Regions from separate parts of the Paenibacillus sp. FSL F4-0236 genome, predicted to be linked through region 3. Evidence: riboswitches for the same ligand, from Rfam matches in the RefSeq annotation. Region 3 holds a riboswitch; each other region holds the start of a gene.
The links. A riboswitch is a leader RNA that binds a small molecule or an ion and turns the genes downstream of it on or off. The one in region 3 is predicted to bind cobalamin.
Positions count from the first base shown of each region.

Region 1: it holds a riboswitch for cobalamin, as region 3 does, so the genes downstream of both, NSQ29_RS25030 (anaerobic ribonucleoside triphosphate reductase) here and metE (5-methyltetrahydropteroyltriglutamate--homocysteine S-methyltransferase) in region 3, are expected to answer to the same signal.
Region 2: it holds a riboswitch for cobalamin, as region 3 does, so the genes downstream of both, NSQ29_RS23535 (S-layer homology domain-containing protein) here and metE (5-methyltetrahydropteroyltriglutamate--homocysteine S-methyltransferase) in region 3, are expected to answer to the same signal.

Region 1 covers NZ_JBBOBK010000001.1:5,597,601-5,599,871, forward strand. The annotation lists gene NSQ29_RS25015 (N-acetylmuramoyl-L-alanine amidase) at 1-66, opposite strand, end outside; tRNA gene NSQ29_RS25020 (tRNA-Thr) at 31-102, opposite strand; gene NSQ29_RS25025 (MTH1187 family thiamine-binding protein) at 198-506, opposite strand; cobalamin riboswitch at 881-1,115, shown strand; gene NSQ29_RS25030 (anaerobic ribonucleoside triphosphate reductase) at 1,333-2,271, shown strand, end outside.
Region 2 covers NZ_JBBOBK010000001.1:5,251,479-5,253,749, forward strand. The annotation lists gene NSQ29_RS23535 (S-layer homology domain-containing protein) at 1-1,363, opposite strand, end outside; cobalamin riboswitch at 1,529-1,729, opposite strand; gene NSQ29_RS23540 (hypothetical protein) at 1,821-2,271, opposite strand, start outside.
Region 3 covers NZ_JBBOBK010000001.1:975,910-978,180, forward strand. The annotation lists gene NSQ29_RS04410 (undecaprenyl-diphosphate phosphatase) at 1-769, shown strand, start outside; cobalamin riboswitch at 1,028-1,233, shown strand; gene metE (5-methyltetrahydropteroyltriglutamate--homocysteine S-methyltransferase) at 1,367-2,271, shown strand, end outside.

The DNA.
Region 1 (2,271 bases), 4.6 Mb from region 3:
AGAATCCGCGCCACAAAAGGTTTTTTTGGATGCTGGTGAAGGGAATTGAACCCCCGGCCTACGCATTACGAGTGCGTTGCTCTACCCCTGAGCTACACCAGCTTAAGGCTGATTTTTCTGTCAAACAAAAAATATTATACAACTTTCAGCCAGAAACGCAAGCCTATTTCTCCCTATTTCCCTACTCTCCCAAACTGCTATTCCACCTGTAGTTTACGCTCCACAGACTCCAGCTTTCCACGGCTAGTGGAGGGTTTATCGCGGCGGTCGTCTATTTTAAGTGAGGTAGAGACACGCTCTGCACCTGCGGCAAAAGGAGACTCGTGCAGCGCTTCGACTGCAGCAAAAATACGCTGAAGAGGCCCTTCGATGATTGTACCCATGGATGTAAGCTCATAAGTAATCCCTTCTACCGTCTTCAGCACTCGCTGCATATCCGCAACATAGCTGCTAAGGCTCGTACTACCTGTTCCAATCGGAATAACGGTTACTTCAGCAATAGGCATGAGAATACCTCCTCGGAATTTTAAAGTATGTGTCTCCTTCTATTGTAACAACTCCACCGCTCTCCCACAAATGATCTCAGCTTTATTATGCCCCTTCTTCTTTCCCCAAAATTCTCCGAAATATGACTTTCGCCACAAGTATTTTTTCTAACATGAATTCTAGGGTCATCTGCACTACATTTATGGACTCTTTGTGGCATCTTTTCGGAAAATTTATGAATCATTTTTTATATGCCTGTGGATCAATTGTGGATTACTTATGGACAGCCTGTGGATCATTTGTGGAGTACTTTTGAAGAACCCGCTCCCCGCGCGGGTTTTCTAAAAAACTGTTTACAAACACAACATCTTGGGTTATTTTTATCTAACGACAACAAAATATAGTGGAGACAGGCGCTTTGATCCTTTATCGGAATTAGAGCTTAATAGGGAAGTACGGTGAAAATCCGCTGCGGTCCCGCCACTGTAACCGGATGCCCCTTACAAGCTTTTAGAAGCTTAAGATGGGCAGATCTCCTGGCAGAAGCCACTGAGGGGTAAGAGCCCCCTTGGGAAGGCGCTGAGAGGTCCTACGGAAGCCAGGAGACCTGCCTGTTTCGACGACACCAACTATGAGTGCCTGCGAGGAACAGGAACGGTGTCCGCATGCGGTCATCTTCTTAGAGGCCACTACAAATATCTGTGTGGATATTTACATAACGCATCGGGCATTTTCTGCCATCCTCGCTAGAGGATGCTTTTTTTATGAGATCACAATGAATATACGGCCGCTTATGCGGCCCCACTTCTTAATGATAGGACGATAGACTGAGAGGAGAGCTATACAATGACGTTGTTGGAGAGACAATTTAACGGTACAACAAATGCACGAGAAGTTCTTTTAGAAGAGCTCATTGATTTAGGACGCGATATTATCGACAGCCGGGATTTGGACCTGCTGCGCGAGAATGCCAATTTGAACGGAGAGAGTTTCTCCGGTAAAATGAGCAAGTTCGGCAGTGAATATTCAAAATGGTACGCCCGCAACTTTACGATGCCGCCGCAGCTAGTGCAAGCCATTGATGACAATGTCGTCTATGTGCATGATCTGGATCAATACGCAATCGGAACGACTAACTGCATTTTTATCCCGTTTGATAAGCTTCTCCGCGAAGGCTTCAACACCGGCAACGGCAGTGTTCGTCCTCCGAACTCCATAATGACAGCTATGTCACTGGTAGCAATTATTTTTCAATCCCAGCAAAATGCTCAATATGGCGGCGTATCCGCCAATAAGCTCGACAATGATCTGGCACCTTATGTAACCAAATCCTTCGCTAAGCTGTTCCGCAAGGGTCTGGATTATTTTGATGAGGGACAAGCTAATCAATCTTTGGGCGAGATTACAATGAGCCGGACCGATCTGGCGGAGTTATATCCAAAAGCGTTCCGTTTTGCACTAAAGGAAACCGAAATCGAAACCCTGCAAGCGGCTGAAAGTATGGTACATAATCTCAATACCATGTCCAGCCGATCCGGTGGGCAAATTCCGTTTACCAGCATCAATTATGGTACTTGTACTTCACCAGAAGGTCAGCTTGTGATCAGCTCCCTGCTAACAGCAACGATGAACGGACTTGGCAGCGGAGAAACACCTGTGTTCCCGATTCAAATCTTCAAATGCAAGCAAGGAGTCAATCAACAGCAAGGCGATCCTAACTATGAATTGTTCCTAAAAGCGGCGGATTGTTCTGCACGCAGACTATATCCAAACTTCGCTAATCTG
Region 2 (2,271 bases), 4.3 Mb from region 3:
CATTCATGTCATAGAGACGGTTGCTATTATTGATCAGACGATCATAGGATACGAGCGCATATGTACCTTGATCCGTAGCCATAGCGTCTACTTTACCGGTGAGAATATGCTTGAAGCCACCATCCGGCCCAGAGAAGCTAAGTAAAGCATCTATAAGTGAATTTCCTTCTTTAATAAACCTAGGGTCACTGTGCGGATCTACGCCTACGCCAGTTAAGGCAACAACAACCTGTGCAATGCTCTCACTGCTTGTGCTTCCCCAGCTTGTAAATCCGCCTTGAGCATTTTGTACACTCGATAACCATGCAATCGCCCGATCCACGGCAGCTTTTACATTAGGATCCTTTGCGTAATAAGGCGCAAGTGCTTGCATCGCCATCCCGGTCATATCGACGTCGGCTTTGGTTACACCTAAAGCCCAGCCCCCGGCATCTGCTGCACCTTTTTTAACTTCTCTATCTAAGATGTACTGAACCAGGTTTTCTCTTGTGCTTTGATATATAACTCCCTTCTCATCAGGATCAGGGAATAATACTGGAATCTCGTAGTTATGACTATCTAGTGCAATCAGAGCAAATATGGGACCGTTGTTCCCTTGCTTCTGAATATATTGATAATCAGCGAGTGCATTTCTTAGATCATGACCTGCAACATTCGTGATATCTTTTCCGATAGAGGTAAGTCCTAGAATGGCTCTGGAATTCTCTGTGCTTTTACTAGCGTCGAGTTTTCCATCCTTAATTATCGTTGCTATTCGCGTAGCTACATTGTTGTAATAGAGATTGTAATAACCGTTAGGTACTTTGTAGTTCGCACGTGCTAGAGAAAGAATCGACCATTCTCCGCTACCTGTTCCAAATGAAGGATTCTTTACGGTGTTAACGATGTAGGCCAAGCTTTTATCTAACTGTTCTTTAGCAGTGATTTTATAAGTAACCTGATAGGTTACATTATCTGCTTTGTTTCCTGCGCCATCTATAGCTGTTACTGCGATTACGTTACTACCTGGGTTTAGAGATGCTTTGTACTCACCATTAGTAGCTGACAGAACGACTTGGTTCAGCTTTACTACTGGAATAATGTCTTTATAGACATTGTCTGTAACCACTACTTTGAAGCTTACATCTTTACTGGATACTTCCTGTTTATCTTGTATACCTTCTATTGAAATCGTAGGCTTCTCTGTATCTGGCTCTTGTACTAGCGCATTAATCTGCTCTACTAGAGCTTGATCAACCTCTGTTGTTACAACTGCACTATCGGCAATTGCTTCATTCGCATGAGCCGGGATTACACTTGTAGAGAACGTCGTGATAAATACTGCTACAATAAGTAACCAAGCTAAAAACTTATTTTTCTTCATGTTTCCATAACCCTTCCCTTCTCTTCCTATGTTAAAAAACAGAATAAACTTTCATAGCACTACAAAAAAACCACTCAACATAACGTCAAGAGGTTTAAGATAGTGAACCGCAACAATAGCAGGCATATACTATATCAAACACCTCTCTATCGCTCGTAGAGTTTAACGGTGTATCAGAAATAGGCAGATATTCTGGCTCAAGTATCATCACCCTTGCTACCTTCCCAGTTTCCCAGTGGTACCTTGCAAGGACTCCTCTTTCACAGCGGCGGGACCGTGCGGGATTCACACCCGCTTTCCATTTAACCAATCTATGATTGTATTTCCGAAACATTCATAATTGGCACCTATTGCTAATATTAATTTTTCCATGCTTCATCATATCTAATATATATGCTTTTGTCATGCAATATTTGTTTTTTGTATAACGAGTAGTTAGCGATAATCCTATTGAATATCAAATCATTTTAACCACAATATACTCTTTTTCTCTCAACTCAAAACCATCCTCCAGTGACAAAGAGGCCAAATCAAAGATTCGATCATACTTTTTATTACGTGGGAGCCCTTCTTCCTCAGCCCAGCATGTATAAAGCTCAAACTCGGCACCAGATACCCCATAATCTGTCATAAGCCTAAATAACTCCCGACAACACTTGAGTGAGGCGTTATATGATCCCGGTAGAGTATCTTTTAGCTTAGGGGATACAGAGAAGCCGCCCCAATTCGGTGAAATCCGGTACACATATGGACTCCGAAAATGCTTGCGAATCTCATCGTTCCAATACCCAAGTTCCTCTATAAAAATACCCGCTGCATCTTCTTCCGAGTCGTATACAAGACAGTCCTCATCTCTTAAATGAGATAGATCTGCGATGTCATCCAAAGGAATTATGCCTTGCAGGCGC
Region 3 (2,271 bases):
TATTGTTGATGATATGTGGTTAAAATCGACAGAGTTATTTGGGCAATATACGGCCAATACGTTCAAAGTGGTTATACAGCTGGGGTCAATATTAGCAGTTGTAGTTATTTTTAGAAATAGGTTCATTGAATTGCTGGGCTTAAAGCACTTCAGCCGCAAGCAGTTGGATCCTGTAACCGAGCAACAACCACAGCTTGAAAAAGGCGGCCACCTGAAGCTTACACAGGTGCTTGTAGGTTTAGTGCCAGCAGGCGTGCTGGGGGTTCTGTTTAATGATTATATTGACGAGCATTTATTCTCTACATCCACCGTGTTAATCGGTCTAGTAGTCGGTGCTGTATTAATGATTATTGCGGATCTATTCGGACCAAAGAAGATTCAAACGGAGAGTGTCGATCAGATTACATATAAGCAGGCGCTAGGTGTTGGTCTGGTCCAGTGCTTCTCCTTGTGGCCGGGATTTTCTCGTTCCGGGTCGACGATTTCTGGTGGTGTTCTTCTGGGTATGAGTCATCGCGCTGCTGCTGATTTCACGTTTATTATGGCTGTTCCAATCATGGCAGGCGCCAGTTTACTCTCACTGATGAAGAACTGGCAATATTTCACCATCGATGCCCTGCCGTTCTTCATTGCAGGCTTTATCAGTGCCTTTGTATTTGCACTATTATCGATGCGTTTCTTCTTGAAATTGATCAACCGGATTAAGCTTTTACCATTTGCTATATATCGCATAGTACTTGCTGCAGTAGTATATTTCGTGTTTTTCTAAATCCGTTATAAGGAATCGATATAACAAAAGCCCCCGTAATCTATTGCAGATGACGGGGGCTTTCACGTATGATGACATCAGATTTAAGACACTCACTTTATCCTTATAATTCTCGCATAAACGCTTACCGTCCTTAAAAGGACGCTGAAGGCGTTTTAGCTTATGGATGATAAGAAAGTATAAGTATCACGAAATACTTTCTTATAATTCTCGCATAAACGCCTACCGTCCGTATAAGGACACCGAAGGCGTTTTAGCTTGACAATATCGGAGACAGGTGCTTGCCGGAAATTAGTAATTCGGTAGGCTTAATAGGGAAATTCGGTTTGAAGCCGATGCGGTCCCGCCACTGTAACGGAAGAGTCCATAGCAACATATGTCACTGGCAATTTACTACTGCTGGGAAGACTGCTAAGGATGCTGACACCGCTAGCCAGGAGACCTGCCTGTTTCAACAGCACTGCTTCACCTACGGAGGATAGGAAGGTGTTAGACGTTAACCATAGGTATATTATGGGCGTCTTTCCCTTTGACTTTTTTAGGGAAGGGCGCTCTTTTTTAAAGGAATGCAAGTGATATCGAGTCCAAAATAAGAAGATGGAGAAGGGGAGCTGCAAAGTGACGAACAAAGTAAAAGTAAGCAATCTTGGCTATCCAAGAATCGGAAAAAACCGCGAGTGGAAGAAAACGTTGGAAGCCTTCTGGGCGGGAAAAATAAATGAGGAAGCGTTCCGTACTGAAATGACAGGAATTCAGCTTCAGCATTTGAAGACTCAGCAGGAGGCAGGAATTGATTTAATTCCGGTAAATGATTTTACGTTCTACGATCATGTGCTAGATACAGCTGTAATGTTCGGGATCGTACCTCCACGTTATGCGTATGATGGTGGCGATATTGGGCTTGATCTTTATTTTGCGATGGCTAGAGGAAATGCTGAGGCTACCGCTTGCGAGATGACTAAATGGTTCAATACGAACTATCATTACATCGTTCCAGAGATCGGTGCACAAACGCCGCGTCTGACCGAGAATAAACCACTGGCTGCTTATCGTTTTGCCAAGTCCCAAGCGGGAATTGAGGGTAAACCTGTGGTTTTAGGCCTTTATACATTCCTTAAGTTGTCAAAAGGATTTGCATCTGCGGATATTGCGAAGATTGCTGCTCGGTTTCTTCCGGTTTACGTTCAGCTGTTGCAGGAACTGAAGCAAGAAGGAGTAAGCTGGGTACAAATTGATGAACCAGCGATTGTTACAGGAATAAATGAATCAGAATTATCCTTACTTCACTCGATTTACACAGAAATTGCTGAATCCGTGCCTGGATTAAATATTATTCTGCAGACTTACTTTGAAGCTGCTGAACCGCTGGAGGCACTGTTCAAGCTTCCGGTGCAAGGTTTAGGTCTCGATTTTGTCCATGATGGCGGGACGAACCTGGCATCGATTGAACGTCTTGGCTGGCCTGAGGATAAGTGGCTGGGAGCGGGTATTATTGACGGACG